3 regions of the Nonomuraea sp. NPDC026600 genome follow, and region 3 is predicted to be linked to each of the others. Evidence: riboswitches for the same ligand, from Rfam matches in the RefSeq annotation. Region 3 holds a riboswitch; each other region holds the start of a gene.

Region 1 (5,000 bases), on a different contig from region 3:
TCGCCCCGGTGGGCGACGACGCCCATGACGGCCTTGAGCAGGGTGGACTTTCCGGCGCCGTTCGGGCCGATGATCGCCAGCCATTCGCCGCGCCGTACCGCGAGATCGACGTCGGTGAGCACCTCCCGCTCGCCGAGCCGCACCGAGAGAGCGCTGGTCTCGATCATCCGAGCAGGCCGGGCCGCTGCCGGCTCAGTGGTGCCGGTCATGTGGCGGTCTGCCGGGTCATGCGCAGGATGGCCACGAAGAACGGCGCGCCGACGAACATGGTGACCACCCCGATGGGCAGCTCGGCGGGGGCGATGACGGTGCGCGCGATCAGGTCGGCGAGCACGAGGAAGGCGGCGCCGCCGATCAGCGACAGCGGCAGCACGATCCGGTACGAGCCGCCCGCCAGCCGCCGGACCACGTGCGGGATGACAATGCCGACGAACCCGATGAGACCGCTCACCGCCACGGCCGCCGCAGTGGCCAGGGACGCGGCCAGCAGGACCGCCAGCCGTACCCGACCGGCCCGCACGCCCAGGCTGCTGGCCTCCTCGTCCCCCACCGACAGCACGTCGAGCATCCGCCCGTGCGCGAGCAGCAGCACCGAAGAGACGACGGCGTACGGCAGCACCAGCCAGAACTGGTCCCACCCGCCGCCCACGTCGCCCAGGATCCAGGAGTAGATGCGCTGCAGTTCCTCGACCTTGAACTGCTGGATGAACGTCTGGATCGCGGTGAGGAACGAGGTGACGGCCACCCCGGCGAGCACCAGCGTGGCGGTGCCGCCCGCGCGCCCGGCGGTGTTCCCGAGCACGTACGCCAGGAACACCCCACCAACGGCCCCCACGAAGGCGGCCACTGGGATGCCGACCACGGGGGTCGGCACCAGCACGATGACCACGGTGGTGGTCAGCCCGGCTCCGGCGGCGGCGCCGAGCAGGTAGGGGTCGGCCAGCGGGTTGCGGAACACCCCCTGGTAACCGGCCCCCGCGATGGCCAGCAGCCCGCCGACCACGGCCGCCACCAGCACCCTGGGCAGCCGCAGCTCGAACAGCAGCCCCTGCTCCACGGGCGCCAGCCCCGAGTCCACGTGCACGTACGGCAGCCAGTCGACCGCCTGGAGCACCACCTGCCACGGCGAGATGTCGGCGGCCCCGCCGAGCAGCCCGGCGACCATGGAGACCGCGAGCACGCCCAGCGCACCCGCCGTCCACATCGGGCTGGACCTCACTAGCGGGTGGCCGCCTTGCCGACCGCGTCACTGATGGTCTGGGCCAGGTCGACGACGCGCGGGCCCCAGCGCGAGGCGATGTCGTCGTCGAGCTGGATCACCTGGTCGCCCTTGACGGCCGACAGTCCCTTCCAGCCGGGCCGCTTGGCCAGCGTGTCCTTGCTCTGCTGGCAGCACTTCACGTCCGCCAGGAAGATCAGGTCGGGGTCGGCCTGGGCGACGAACTCCGCCGACAGCTTGGGATAGCCGCCCGCCGGGTCCGGCGCCTTGTCGGCGATGTTGGTGAGGCCGAACATGCCGTAGATCTGCCCGATGAACGTGCTCGACGTCGCCGCGTAGGGGGTCTGGTCGAGTTCGTGGTAGTAGGTGAGCTTCTTGTCCTTTGGGGCGTTCGCCGCGAGCTTGTCCAGGGCCGCCTTCATGTCTGTCACGACTTGTCCGGCCTTGTCGGTGTTGCCGGTGGCGGCGCCGAGGTCGGTGATCTCGTCGTAGGCCTCGTCGAGCTTGGTGGCGGCCGGTTCCAGGAGGACCGGCACGTTCAGCTTGCCCAGCTCGGCGACGATCTTGTCGATGTCGTTGGAGACGATGACCAGGTCGGGCTTCTGGGCGACGATGGCCTCGACGTTCGGCTTGAAGCCGGACAGGTCGGTCTTGGGGACGCCGGCCGGGTAGTTGGACTGGTCGTCCACCGCGATGACCTGGGGGCCCGCGCCGATGGCGAAGAGCGTCTCGGTGTGGCTGGCGGAGAGCGAGACGATCCGCTCCGGCTTCTTGGCGATGGCGACCTTGCCGTTGGCCGCCTCGACCGTCACGGGGTAGGCGGTGGAGCTCGTCGAGCCGGCGGAGGTGGCTGAGCTCGCGGGTGACGGGGTGGTGGTAGTGCTGTTCTGGCCGCATCCGGTCAGAACGAGCGTTCCCAGCAGCGCGCCCGCGAAGGCCGTGCGTACGGGCCTCACGAGAAGTCCTTTCACACTGTCGGAACCGAGAGACCCGCTGAGAGCGACGGATCACCCTTTTCCACGAGGGTTGATGACGTCAGCGCGGAGGCAGGCGACCTGGCTATGACAGTTGCGGGACAGCGCCGGACTCGCACCGGACTTCGCTGCAACTCTGCGCGTCGGACAGACGCTATCAATGCTCCAGTTGGACGCTAAGTCAAGGGGTCCCCAACTGAGTCTCCGCCTCGGCGATGATCCGCTGCAGCCGGAGCCCGTGGGCCGCGTCCAGCGGGTGCCCGCCTCCCTCGCGTACGGTCCGCGCGAACTCCTCGGCGATGGTCACGAACGGATCGTCGTCACCGGGCAGCAGCACCGCGTTGCCCGTTCTGCCGTACACCGCGATGCTCGACGGCGGCAGGTCGCCGGCGGCGGCCATGCACAGCGACGCCTCGCTGACCGCGCCGCCCTCGTGGTCGAGCAGCAGGCCGGTCCAGCCGAGCGAGTTCCCGTGCGCGCGGACGCCGGTCACCGGGCCGAGCGCGGCGTCGAGCAGGTCGATCACGTGCGGCCCGACGTCCAGGAGCGCGCCGCGTTCGAGCCGCCACGGGGTGCCGAAGGGGTGGCCGCCCAGCAGGACGTTGGAGATGTTCGCGGCGTGGCCGCCGAACGCCTCGATGCCGGCGCAGCGTGCCAGGAACGCCCTGACCTGCGAGGTATAGCGCATGGTGAGGACCAGTTGCGAGGCCACTCCGGCCTCGCGCACGGCGTCCGCGAGGCGCCGCGCGTTCTCCAGCGAGTCGGCGAGCGGCTTCTCCAGCAACAGCGCCTTCCCGGCCCGCGCCGCGCGCACCCCCAGTTCGGCCTGTACGGCCGGCGGCACGCAGAACGCCACGGCCTCGCACGCGTCGAACAGCTCCTCGACCCGCTCGAACACCGGCGCCCCCAGCCCGGCGGCGGCCTCCGGACGGCGCGCCCATACCCCGGCAAAACGGAGATACGGGCTCTTGACCAGCATCGGCGCGTGCGCGCGCTCCGCCCACGGCCCCGCTCCGATCAACCCGACCGACACCGGCTCCATTCCGCCCCCTTTTGATCCGCTTCAAGCACCCTAGAGTGATTCAGCGGCGTCGCGCCATTGGCGCAGGGCGTGCTCGGGGCGATGGGCGAGGGTTCCGGAGTCGATGACGATGGTCTGTCCCGTGATGCACCGCGACTCGCCCGAGGCGAGGAAGGCGACGAGGTCGGCCACGTCCTCCGGGGTGCAGGCCCAGGGCAGCAGGCGCTCGGCCGCCTTGTCGGCCAGCCGGTCCCGGCCGAGGGCCTGCGCGGCCGCGTCGGTCAGGACCAGGGCGGGGGCGACGGCGTTGCAGCGGATGCCGCGCGAGCCGTACTTGGTGGCCACGTAGCGGATGAACCCGGTCAGCGCCGCCTTGGAGGTGCCGTAGGCGACGTGCGCCACGTCGCCCAGCAGGCCCGAGACCGACGAGGTGAGGACGAAGGCGCCGCCGTCGGACATCGCGGGGGCCGCGTGCTTGACCATGAGCAGGGCACCCCGCAGGTTCACCGCCATCGTGCGGTCCCAGACGGCCACGTCGAGGTCTTCGAGGTCCTGGTCGCGGCCGTAGGTGCCGGGGCCGAGCGCGGCCGCGTTGGAGTGGACGACGTCCAGGCGGCCGAACGAGGCGATCAGGTCGACGACCGCCCCGGCCACCTGCTTCTCGTCCGACACGTCGCAGGTGAGCGCCGTGGCCGTGCCGCCCCTGGCGCGGATGGCGGTGGCGACCGACTTGGCGCCGGCCGCGTGCACGTCCAGAACGCCCACGCAGGCGCCCTCGGCGGCCAGGCGCGACGCGCACGCCGCGCCGATGCCCGAACCCGCGCCCGTCACCAGGGCGACCTGCCCGTCGAACCGGCCCGGCGCGGCACTCACCACGTCACCCGCAGGGCCGTCAGTCCCCGTCCCACGATCGACTTGCGGTAGACGATGGGCTCGTCCGCGAGCCTGAGGTCGGGCAGGCGGCGGCCGAGCACGTCGAGCGCGGTGCGGAGTTGCAGCCGGCCGAGCGCGGCGCCCACGCAGAAGTGGATGCCGTAGCCGAACACCATGTGGGCGTCGGCGTTGGGCCGGTCGATGACGAACCGCTCCGGGTCGGGGAAGACGCTCTCGTCGTGGGCGGCGGAGTCGATGGAGAGCAGCACCAACGACTTTTCCGGAATTATCACGTCATGTAGCGAAATATCCGTTGTGGCGTACCGGAACGATCCGAGAGCCGCGCCGTCGATGCGCATGCACTCCTCGACCGCGTTCTGGATCAGCGGCGGCGGGACCGGCCAGGCGTCCTCGCGCAGCAGGCGCAGGACGCTGTTGGCGAGCTGGTTCGGCACGGTGTCGTTGCCGCCGAGCAGGATCGTGGAGATCAGCTCCACCACCTCGCGGTGGCTGAGCTCGGAGCCGATCAGCGAGGTCATGAGCGAGGTGAAGTCGTCGCGCGGCTCCTTGGCCCGGGACGCGACCAGCCGATCCACGTAATCCAGATAGGCCAGGAAACTGTCGGCGAGTTCGAGCTGCCGCTCAGGCGGCTGCGGCGACAGGAAGAGCTGGAACCAGTCCTTCACGTGCGCCTGCACGAACCCCTCGTCAGCCTCCGGCACCCCGATGAACCGGGCGGTCAGCTTGATCGACGGCTCGTGCCCGATCTCGGAGACGAAGTCGGCCTCGCCCCTCGGCGCCACACGGTCGAGCAGGTCCTCGTTGAGCTGCCGGAAGTGCTGCTCCATGGCCGAGACCGCCCGTGGCGTGAACGCCTTCGACACCGAGCGCCGCAGCCTGGTGTGGTCGGGCG
Region 2 (5,000 bases), on a different contig from region 3:
CGTTCGACACGCAGTACTTCCGCCGCGCGCGCCAGTCCGGCCGCCAGCGGGGTGCGGCCCCCGGTGGGCAGCGCGCGGAGCCTGGCGGCGCCCGCCTCGACCGACGAGGTCGGCGGCAGCGCCAGCTCGGCGGTGGCGCCCCTGAAGGTGACCAGGCCGATCTTGTCCCGCCGCTGGTAGGCGTCGAGCAGCAGGCTCAGCACGGCGGTCTTGACCGCGGTCATCCGCTTGCGGGCGGCCATCGAGCCGCTCGCGTCCACCACGAACAGCACGAGGTTGCCCTCCCTGCCCTCCCGCACGACCTCGCGCAGGTCGCCCTCGCGGAGCAGCAGGCCGGGTCCCGTTCGCCCGCGTTCCTTCTGGTACGGCGCCGCGGCCAGCATGGTCGCCGGCAGGTGGAGGTCACGGACCCGCCCGGCAGGCGGCCGCGAGCCGGTGGCGCGGCCCCGCGACGTCCGCGCCCGCGACCGCCGTCCCGCCGCGCCCTCGCCCAGCCCCGGCACCTTCAACAGCGGCACCCGGTACGGCTCCGCGACCACCGCCACCTGGCCGCCTCCCGGCGTCGCCGCTGAGGTCGCCGGAGCCTCGGGTTCGCCCTGGCCGGGGCCTCCCTGCCGTTCCATGGTCGAGTCCGCCGGATCGTCCCGGCGCGAGCCCGCCGCCTCCTGGGGGCGTGAACCCGCCGGGCTCCCCTCGCGGTCGCCGGGCCCGGCGTCTCCAGAACCGCCGTCCGGCCGGTCAGGGCCGGAGGCCGCAGGATCGCCGGGACCACCGGCACCATCGGGATCGTCGGAGTCTCCGGGATCGCCAGGGCGGTCGGCGCCTCCGGGATCGTCCGGGCCGTCGGGGCGTTCGTCCTCTCCCGTCCGGGCCAGCAGGTCCTCCAGCAGCGACTCGTCCAGCCCGGGCGCGTCGAACGGGTCACGCCGCCGCCGGTGCGGAAGCGACAGGCGGGCGGCGGCACGTACGTCCTCGGTCGTCACGACGTCCCTGCCCTGCCATGCGGCGTGCGCGATGGCGGCGTTGGCCGTGACCAGGTCGGCGCGGAGCCCGTCCACCTCGAACGCGGCGCACACCGTGGCGATCTGCGTGAGCCGGGCGTCGGGCAGCCGCACCTCGGGCACCCTGGCCCTGGCCCGCGCGATCCGGTCGGCCAGGGCCGACTCCTCCGCCGTCCACCGGGCGGCGAAGGCGCCGGGATCGGCGTCGAAGGCCAGGCGCCGCCGTACCACCTCGGCCCGTTCGCCGGGGTCGCGTGACGCCTTCACCTCCACCGTCAGGCCGAACCGGTCGAGGAGTTGCGGCCGTAGCTCGCCCTCCTCCGGGTTCATGGTGCCGACCAGGAGGAACCGGGCCGCGTGCCGTACCGACACCGACTCGCGCTCGACGTAGCAGATCCCGAGGGCGGCCGCGTCCAGCAGCAGGTCCACCAGATGGTCGTGGAGCAGGTTCACCTCGTCCACGTACAGCACGCCGCGGTGGGCGGCGGCCAGCAGGCCGGGCTCGAACGCCTTCACGCCCTCGGTCAGTGCCCGCTCCACGTCCAGCGAGCCGGCCAGCCGGTCCTCGGAGGCGCCGACGGGCAGCTCCACCAGCGAGGCGGGGCGGCGTAGCCACTGCTCGCCCGGCTCGTGCGGCCCGTCGGGGCACTCGTCGCCCGGCGCGGCGGGATCGCAGGCGAAGCGGCAGCCCGCCACGACGTCCACGGGCGGGAGCTGGGCGGCCAGCGCGCGGACGATGGTGGACTTGGCGGTGCCCTTCTCGCCGCGTACGAGCACGCCGCCCACGCGCGGTGAGACGGCGTTGAGCACCAGCGCCAGCTTCAGGTCCGCGAGCCCGACGACGGCACTGAACGGGTAGGTGACGATCAAAGGGTGGCCTTCCGGTTGACATGCGCGACGCGCCAGCCGCCGCGCGCGCTGGACAGTTCAGTGGTGGACAGCGGCGCCAGGTCGAAGCGGTTGGCGGCCAGTGGGCTCAGCCCGAGCGCGTGGCCGAGGGCGGCCCTGATCACCCCCACGTCGCAGACCACGATGGCGGGGGACCGGTGTTCCGCGTCGAGCCAGGCCGCGACGCGTGCCGCCAGCGCGGCCAGGCTCTCCCCGCCGTGGGGCGCGGCGTGCGGGTCGGCGAGCCAGCTCGCCAGGGCGTCCGGCTCGGCCTCCGCGACCTTCGCGTACGGCACGCCGCTCCAACTGCCGTGGTCGGCCTCCGCGAGAGCCTGGACCACCGACGGCAGCAGTCCCATGGCGACGGCGGTCTGGCCGGCGGCCCTGGCCGGGGCCACCAGCGCGCGACCCGTCCAGGACCTGGCCCTGGCCAGGGCCGTAGCTCTGGCCAGGCTCGACGGGTCGGCGTTCTCGTCCATGGGGAAGCAGGCCGACCGTGTTCCCGGTGTGCCGGCCTGCCGTACGAACAGCACCTCTCAGCTCGGCGTGGGCACCGCGACGGGAACCGCGGCCGGGCGGCGGGCCGCCCGATCGCAGGCCCAGCCGAAGAGCACGCCGAACGCGGTCCAGAAGACGAGCTGCGTACCCAGCGACGCGAGCCTGAACTCCCACAGCAGGGTCGCGGGGAAGTTCGCGGGCACCTCGTTGACTCTGGGCAGCAGCCACCAGGCGGCGACCACCGGCACCAGGAACGTCACCACCGTGACGATCCAGCGTGCCCACGGCCCGCCCTGCGTCCGCCGCCCACTCGCCACCGCGATCGCGGTCGAGGCCAGCCCGACCCCGATCATGATCACGTAGAGCAGGGTACGGCTGTTGATCGTCTCCGGATCGCCGACCGCTGGTGGATTGGCGGGATATTTCAGGAACGGAATGAGGATGATGGCCACGAAGGCGGTGGCGGCGGCGGCCAGCGCCAGCCCGCCCTCGGAGCGAGGACCGACCCGCCCCCTCAACCCCGCGAACACCAGGGCGAACACTCCGCCCACGGCCAGCCCGTACAGCCCGGTGGCCAGGAACAGCCCGGCTTTCTGGCCGGGTCTGCTGACCACCGCCTCCTCTCCATGATCGTGACCGGCCGCCTCGGCCGCGGGCGGCTGGGCGGCTTCTTCCAGGGCGATCGCGCTGTCCACACTCGGCTCACCGAAGGCGAACGCGAAACCACCGGCGATCAGTCCGGCCAGCAGGCCCAGAAGCAGCCCTCTGACCAGCAGGGTGCGTACCACCTCGCCGCCTAGTGGCACGGCACGCCGAGCAGGTGCCGCCCGTCATGCATGAGTTCGTGGAGGTAGTTGCCGGTCTGTGAGATCGCTCCGTTGTCCATCAGAACCAGATAGGCCACCAACAGGAGCAGGGGTACGGCCAGCAGCCATGGGCGCAGGCGGGGGAAGGGAACGGACGTGGGAGTGGTCAGGCCACTCATAGTGCCTCCTCGGGGATGACGCGTCCCAACTAACGAGGTCACGGTGGCCAAGCGACCTGGCTCCCGGGATCTATGTCCCGGATACAGTGGCGCGTCCGCACCGGCTTCTCACCGGATTTCCCTTGGCCAATCGTGAAATCTACCGGAACGTATCTCTTCATCCCGTTCGAGTCAACACGCACAACAAGAACGCCCAGCTCACGGACCCCTCGGCCGGACCGCCTCGACGCGGCCGAACGGATCCCGGCCGAGCCTCACACCCGCACGTCCACCTGGGCGACGAGCCGCAGGGCGCTCTTCCGCGACCGGGTCAGCCGTATGGCCAGCGCGGCGAGAGCCGGCACGGGCAGGGTCAGGTACATCAGTCCGGCCAGCCGCTGATCGGCCGCCACACCCGACGCGCCGCGCGGAGTCACCTGCGAGAACCACTCCTGGGCCAGCGGCGGCCCGGACAGCAGGAACAGGCCGACCACCACCTGTACCGCGACGACGGCCACGAGCACCCACACGCGATCCCGCCGCGTGATCGGCCGCGGCAGGGGATCGACCCCGGCCAGCAGCCAGCAGCACAGCAGCCCGGTGCCGAAGAACAGCACCTGGGTGAGCAGGTGGACCGCCTGGTTGGCGGCCGACCAGGCCAGCCAGCCGGTGCCGTACAGGACGACGATCGGCAGCACGTAGACGGCCAGGAGGGCGATCGGATGAGTGAGCCGCCCGGCCAGGCGGCTGCGCAGGATGGCCGAGGCGATGTCGCCGTACTGCGATCCGGGGGTGATGGCCCGCGCGGTCAGCGTCAGTGGTGCCCCCAAGGCCAGCAGCAGCGGCCCGATGACGTTGAGCACGGTGTACTGCAGGGCGTGCGCCGACGGCATCGCCCGCGCGTAGCCGCTCACGCCGCCCACGAGCACCGCCGCCAGCACCGCCAGCCCGGCGAACCAGGCGACGGTACGGCCGGCCGGCCACGGGTCGCCGGCCCGGGCGAGCCTGCGCAGCCCGGCCAGATAGCCGGCGGCCGGAAGCGCCAGGGCGAGCAGGACCAGCGGGTTCAGCCGGATCTCGGTGATCAGCGCGCCGACCGAGTAGGGCGCCAGGTCGTAGCCCAGAAGGTCGTTGTGGCCGCCGCTGGCGGGCGGCGCGGAGCGCGACAGGCCGGCGGCCAGTCCGGTGGCCGCGGCCATCACCATCATCTCGCCGGTGGCCAGCCGGGTGAAGGTGCCTCGTGTCGTACGTTCGGCGATCGCGGCGATGGTGCGGCGGCGGTGGATCACCCCGAACACGCCCAGGGCCACCAGCGCCGTCACCTTGGCCAGGACGAGCACACCGTAGCGGGTCGTCCACAGTTGCGACACCGTGTCCATCCGGACCCAGGCGCCGGCCACGCCGGACACCGTCACCGCGACGAAGCAGCACAGGGCGAGCGTGCTGAACCTGGACACGACGCTCTCAAGCCGGTCCGAACGGCGGAAGTGGACCAGCACGGCCGCCAGTCCGCCGACCCAGACGGCCGCCGCGAGCAGGTGCGTCATGAGCGCGGAGACCGCGATGTCGTGATCTCCGGCCGACGCGGCGTGACCGACGTAGACCGGAGGAAGCAGGCCGAACCCGGCGGTCACCAGCAAGGCGACCCC
Region 3 (5,000 bases):
TCCTCGAACAGCTGCCTGCTGAGGTACAGGCGGGCTTCGGGAGCGTTGACGTGCTGGTAGAGGTTGAGCACGAGGTTGTTGGCCACGATGGAGTCGCCGGTGGCGAAGAAGGCGACCAGCCGGTGGATCAGGTGGCGCTCCTGCGGCGTCATCTTGGCCAGGTCGGCGAGGTCGGAGTGCAGGTCCACCTCCTCGACGGTCCAGGTGTTGCGGATGGCGGCGCGGTAGCGCTCATAGAATTCCGGATAACGCATGGGACGCAGGGTCAGGTCCATGCCGGGATCGAGCAGCATTGCGGAGGTCTCCGTTCGAGGGGGCTACTGGCAGGCTTCGCAGGTTTCCGGGTTCTCCAAGGAGCAGGCGACGGCGTCGGCGTTGACCGCGACCGTCGTCTGGGCGATCCGGGTGGCCGGGCGCGAGCGCAGGTAGTAGGTGGTCTTCAGACCCTGCTTCCAGGCATAGGCGTACATCGAGGACAGCTTCCCGATCGTCGGGCTGGCCATGAACAGGTTCAGCGACTGCGACTGGTCGATGTACGGCTGCCGGGCGGCGGCCAGGTCGATGAGCGCCTTCTGCGGCAGCTCCCAGGCCGTGCGGTAGAGAACCTTGAGCTCGCTGGGGATGCCGGGGATGTCCTGGATCGAGCCGTCCGCCCGCTTGAGGTCGTCGCGCATCCGCTGCGTCCACAGCCCGCGAGCCTGCAGATCGGCCACCAGATAGCGGTTGACCTGGAGGAACTCACCCGACAACGTCTCGCGCTTGAACACGTTGGACACCTGCGGCTCGATGCACTCGTAGCAACCGGCGATGGAGGCGATCGTCGCGGTCGGCGCGATGGCGACCATCAGCGAGTTACGCAGCCCGGTCGTGGCGATCTTCGCGCGCAGCGCGTCCCAGCGCGGCGACCCGGCGGCGCCGTAGTGATCGGGGTGCAGGACGCCGCCCGCCGCCCTGGTGTCGTCGTACGACGGGTGCCGGCCGCGCTCGACGGCCAGGTCGGCGGAGGTGTCGTAGGCGGCCAGGGCGATCTCCTCGGCGACGCGCGTGGACAGGCCCAGCGCCTCGGGCGAGTCGAACGGCAGCCTGAGCGCGAAGAACACGTCGGCCAGGCCCATCACGCCGAGCCCGATCGGCCGCCAGCGCTTGTTGGCCGCCTCGGCCTCGGGCGTCGGGTAGAAGCCCAGGTCGATGGTCCGGTCCAGGAAGCGCACGGCCGTACGGACGGTCTGGCGCAGCCGGTCCCAGTCGACGCCCTCGGCGGTCAGGTGGGCGGCGAGGTTGATCGAGCCGAGGTTGCACACCGCCGTCTCACCGTCGCTGGTGACCTCGAGGATCTCGGTGCACAGGTTGGACAGGTGGATGACGTTCTCGGGCCTGGCCGTCTGGTTGGAGGTGCGGTTGGCGGCGTCCTTGAACGTCATCCAGCCGTTGCCGGTCTGGGCGAGGGTACGCATCATCCGGCCGTAGAGGGTCCGGGCGGGCAGTTGCCGGGTGTAGCGGCCCTCGGCCTCGTAGGCGCGGTAGGCGCGGGTGAACGCCTCGCCGTACAGGTCGGTGAGGTCGGGGACCTCCTTGGGGTCGAACAGCGACCAGACCTCGTCGGCCTCCACCCGGCGCATGAACTCGTCCGGCACCCAGTTGGCCAGGTTCAGGTTGTGCGTACGGCGGGCGTCCTCGCCCGTGTTGTCGCGCAGCTCCAGGAACTCCTCGACGTCGGCGTGCCAGGTCTCCAGGTAGACGCAGGCCGCGCCCTTGCGCCGGCCGCCCTGGTTGACCGCGGCGACGGAGGAGTCGAGCGTGCGCAGCCAGGGCACGATGCCGTTGGAATGCCCGTTGGTGCCCCTGATGAGAGATCCGCGCGAGCGCACCCGGGTCCACGCGATGCCGATGCCTCCGGCGTACTTCGACAGCCTGGCCACCTGCCCGTAGCGGTCGTAGATCGACTCCAGCTCGTCGCGCGGCGAGTCGAGCAGGAAGCACGACGACAGCTGCGGCCGGCGCGAACCCGAGTTGAACAGCGTCGGCGAGCTCGGCAGGTACGACAGCGTGGACATGAGGGCATAGAGCTCGGCGGCCTCGGCGACCGTCTCCGACAGCCCGCAGGCCACGCGCAGCAGGAAGTGCTGGGGCCGTTCGAGCACCGCGCGCGACTCCGGGTGACGCAGCAGGTAGCGGTCGTAGACCGTACGCAGGCCGAAGTACTCGAAGCGCTCGTCCGCCTCGCCGGAGACGAGCGCGTCGAGCTCGGCGGCGTGGGCGCCGACGAAGGCGGCGAGCGAGTCCTGGATCAGCCCGGCGGCGTGGCTGGCGGCGATGGACTCGGAGAAGGTCCGTACGCCGTGCCCGGCGGCCTCGTCGGCGATCTCCTCGGCCAGGAGCCGGGCGGCGACCCGGGAGTTCGCCGGGTCGGTGATCACCCGGGCGGCGGCCTCCTCGATGGCCAGCCGACGGTCGGCGGTGGCCGATCGCCGGTCAGGAGTGACCGGCCGCTGGTCAGGAGTGACCGGCCGCTGGTCGACGGTGGCCTGCTGCGGATCGACCGTGGCCGGGTGCCGGTCGGCCTCAATGATCTGCGTCACGTGCTCTCTCCTCGCGAGCTCATCCTCGTGAGCGCGCGAGAGCACGGCGGCGCTGGAGTTCCCCGGCCGCGACGCCCCCGGCCCTCCCTCGAGGCCCTGGACACTTCGATGGGCGGAGCCGGGTGGCTCCCCCAACGTCACCGGCAGGTCTTCGGGCTCGCGGGCTTGGTCCCTGACCCAGTACTGGGCCTCCTACTGGCCGTCGCTTCCCGGATCTCTCCAGTGCTCGTGACGGCGGTCGTTCCCGCTCACCGCTGCGGGGCAGCCCCGGAATCGCACCGGGTTCCCTTTTGCTCCGCCCCGAGGGGCGAACCAGCGACGACCAGGATCCTACATCTAGTGGCCCTTCTCGCAACTACCCCAGCATGTTGTGTCAGCCGTATCGAGCATGCCGAGATCGCGGAGCACGGCCCTGGTCCTGCCGATCTCCGAGGCGAGCCACTGTTCGAAGTCGTCGCCGCTGAGCGGGATCGAGGTCCATCCCTCCGCGCGGCAGGCCGCCCGCCAGGCGGCGGACTCCGTGACCTCGTCGCAGAGCCGGATGGCGAAGTCCTTTCTGTCGTCGGTCATCCCCTCGGGCCCGACCGCCGCGCACCAGTCGGCGAAGTCGAGCCGCACCCCGCACTCCAGCAGGCTCGGCGCCTTGACGCCGTCCACCCGGCGCGCGCTGGAGACGGCGAGCACCCGGACCCAGCCCTTGTCGATGGCCCTGCGCCAGTCCGCGAGCGTGCCGGTCGCCGCCGCGGCCTTGCCGCCGAGGAGCGCCGACGTGGCCTCCGCGCTGCCGGGGAAACCGGTGTAGTCGACCTGCCGGGTGTCGGCGCCGAGCCCCTTGGCGATCAGCCCGAACAGCAGATGATCGGGCTCGCCCTGCGGACCGCCCGTCAGCGGCGTACGGTCGGGGTGGGCGAGCAGGTGCGCGCCGAACTGGTCGAAGGTGGCGAACTTGGAATTGGCGGGCACCACCACGACCTCGATCTGCCCGGTGAGCCTGGCCAGCGGCGTGGCGGTGTCGAGCAGCGACAGCCCGTTGTTGAGCTCGGTCGCGGCCAGCGCGGGCAGCCCCGTGACGGTGATCCTGGTGACGGGCGGGGTGCCGGAGACCGGGAAACCCTCCCCGCGGGCGGCCTCGACGAGCGCCCGGGCGACGCGGGCCCAGCGTCCGCCGCCGGGCACGATCGCGAACCGGCCCAGCATGCGGGCCGCGTTGACGGCGCTGCTTCCGAGGTTGCTCTCCGTGCCACACCCTGTCGCGCAGGCCATCATCCCGAGGCCGAGCGCGAAGAACCCCCGTCGGCGCATGGCGTCCCTCCCCTCGCACCCCAGTAGCTACCCCGTGTCACCGACAATTAACTCATTGTCACATATCGGGCACTCGCTACCGGAGATCACGAAAAGTCATGAAAAGCTAGGAGCGCTTCTGGCCGACGCCGACGAGCAGGTACGAGGGCAGCGAGGGCTCGCTGACCAGCCTGGGCCGGTCGGGACGCCAGTCGGGGGCGTGCACCAGGCCCGGCTCGACCAGTTCGAAGTCCCCGAAGAACGCCCGGATCTCCCCCGGGGTCCGGTCGGTGCCGGCCCCGGCCGACGCGGGCCGGTAGAGCGCCGCCGCGCCCTCCGCGAACCGCCCCCGCGAGGTCGCGTGGGTGAGCACCAGATGGCTGCCGGGCGCCACCGCCTCGCGCAGCCTGGTCACCATCTTGCCCGGGTCGTGGACGTCCGGGAGGAAGTGCAGGATCGACACCAGCAGCACGCCCACCGGCTCGTTCATGTCGAGGAAGCGGGCGGCCTGAGCCAGCACCTCGTCGGGGTCGAGCAGGTCCGCCTGGACGAAGACGGCCCGGCCTGCCTCCTCCAGCAGCGCTCTGGCGTGCGTGGCGACGACCGGGTCTCGGTCGACGTAGACGACTTTCGCCGTCGGCGCCACCTCGTGCACGTTGCCCTGGGTCGGCAGCCCGCTGCCCAGGTCGAGGAACTGGCGGATGCCCGCATCCACCAGATAGCGGACCGCACGCTGTAGGAAGGCCCGGTTGGCACGTGCGAGGGGGACGGCTTGCGGGATCAGTGCCGCAAGCCGGTCGATCGCCTCACGGTCGATGGCGTAGTTGTCTGTGCCACCGAGCATGTAATCGTACATTCGTGCGAGATTTGGCGTGTGAGCATGGAACTCGGGCACAGTTTCGATCTTAAGTCCTGCCGGTCCACTTATCACGGGCTATGTGCCTATTGTTGCCGCCGTGTCGTAGCAGTTATTCGACTGTGACGCTCTTAGCCAAATTGCGCGGCTTATCCACATCGCGGTCGAGTGCCACGGCGGCGTGATACGCCAGCAGTTGCAGCGGGATCGTGAGCAGGATCGGGTCGAGCTCGATCTCGTTCTTCGGCACCACGATGACGTCGTCGGCCAGCTTGGCGTCGGGT

What was found. Region 3 has a riboswitch for cobalamin ahead of AB0F17_RS40495 (ribonucleoside-diphosphate reductase subunit alpha). Riboswitches for the same ligand answer to the same signal wherever they lie in the genome.
Region 1: another riboswitch for cobalamin. It lies ahead of AB0F17_RS06415 (ABC transporter substrate-binding protein); the one in region 3 lies ahead of AB0F17_RS40495 (ribonucleoside-diphosphate reductase subunit alpha).
Region 2: another riboswitch for cobalamin. It lies ahead of AB0F17_RS05095 (CbtB domain-containing protein); the one in region 3 lies ahead of AB0F17_RS40495 (ribonucleoside-diphosphate reductase subunit alpha).

What each region holds. Positions count from the first base shown of each region.
Region 1 is NZ_JBEZYD010000002.1:648,551-653,550, reverse strand. It holds gene AB0F17_RS06425 (ABC transporter ATP-binding protein) at 1-209, opposite strand, end outside; gene AB0F17_RS06420 (iron ABC transporter permease) at 206-1,204, opposite strand; gene AB0F17_RS06415 (ABC transporter substrate-binding protein) at 1,219-2,175, opposite strand; cobalamin riboswitch at 2,247-2,367, opposite strand; gene AB0F17_RS06410 (Gfo/Idh/MocA family oxidoreductase) at 2,375-3,235, opposite strand; gene AB0F17_RS06405 (SDR family oxidoreductase) at 3,266-4,087, opposite strand; gene AB0F17_RS06400 (cytochrome P450) at 4,084-5,000, opposite strand, start outside.
Region 2 is NZ_JBEZYD010000002.1:307,546-312,545, forward strand. It holds gene AB0F17_RS05080 (magnesium chelatase subunit D family protein) at 1-1,871, opposite strand, end outside; gene AB0F17_RS05085 (histidine phosphatase family protein) at 1,868-2,368, opposite strand; gene AB0F17_RS05090 (CbtA family protein) at 2,426-3,175, opposite strand; gene AB0F17_RS05095 (CbtB domain-containing protein) at 3,184-3,372, opposite strand; adenosylcobalamin (AdoCbl) riboswitch at 3,417-3,501, opposite strand; gene AB0F17_RS05100 (cytochrome c oxidase assembly protein) at 3,627-5,000, opposite strand, start outside.
Region 3 is NZ_JBEZYD010000023.1:173,773-178,772, reverse strand. It holds gene AB0F17_RS40500 (ribonucleotide-diphosphate reductase subunit beta) at 1-293, opposite strand, end outside; gene AB0F17_RS40495 (ribonucleoside-diphosphate reductase subunit alpha) at 318-2,579, opposite strand; cobalamin riboswitch at 2,704-2,911, opposite strand; gene AB0F17_RS40490 (tripartite tricarboxylate transporter substrate-binding protein) at 2,916-3,881, opposite strand; gene AB0F17_RS40485 (SAM-dependent methyltransferase) at 3,988-4,755, opposite strand; gene glmS (glutamine--fructose-6-phosphate transaminase (isomerizing)) at 4,829-5,000, opposite strand, start outside.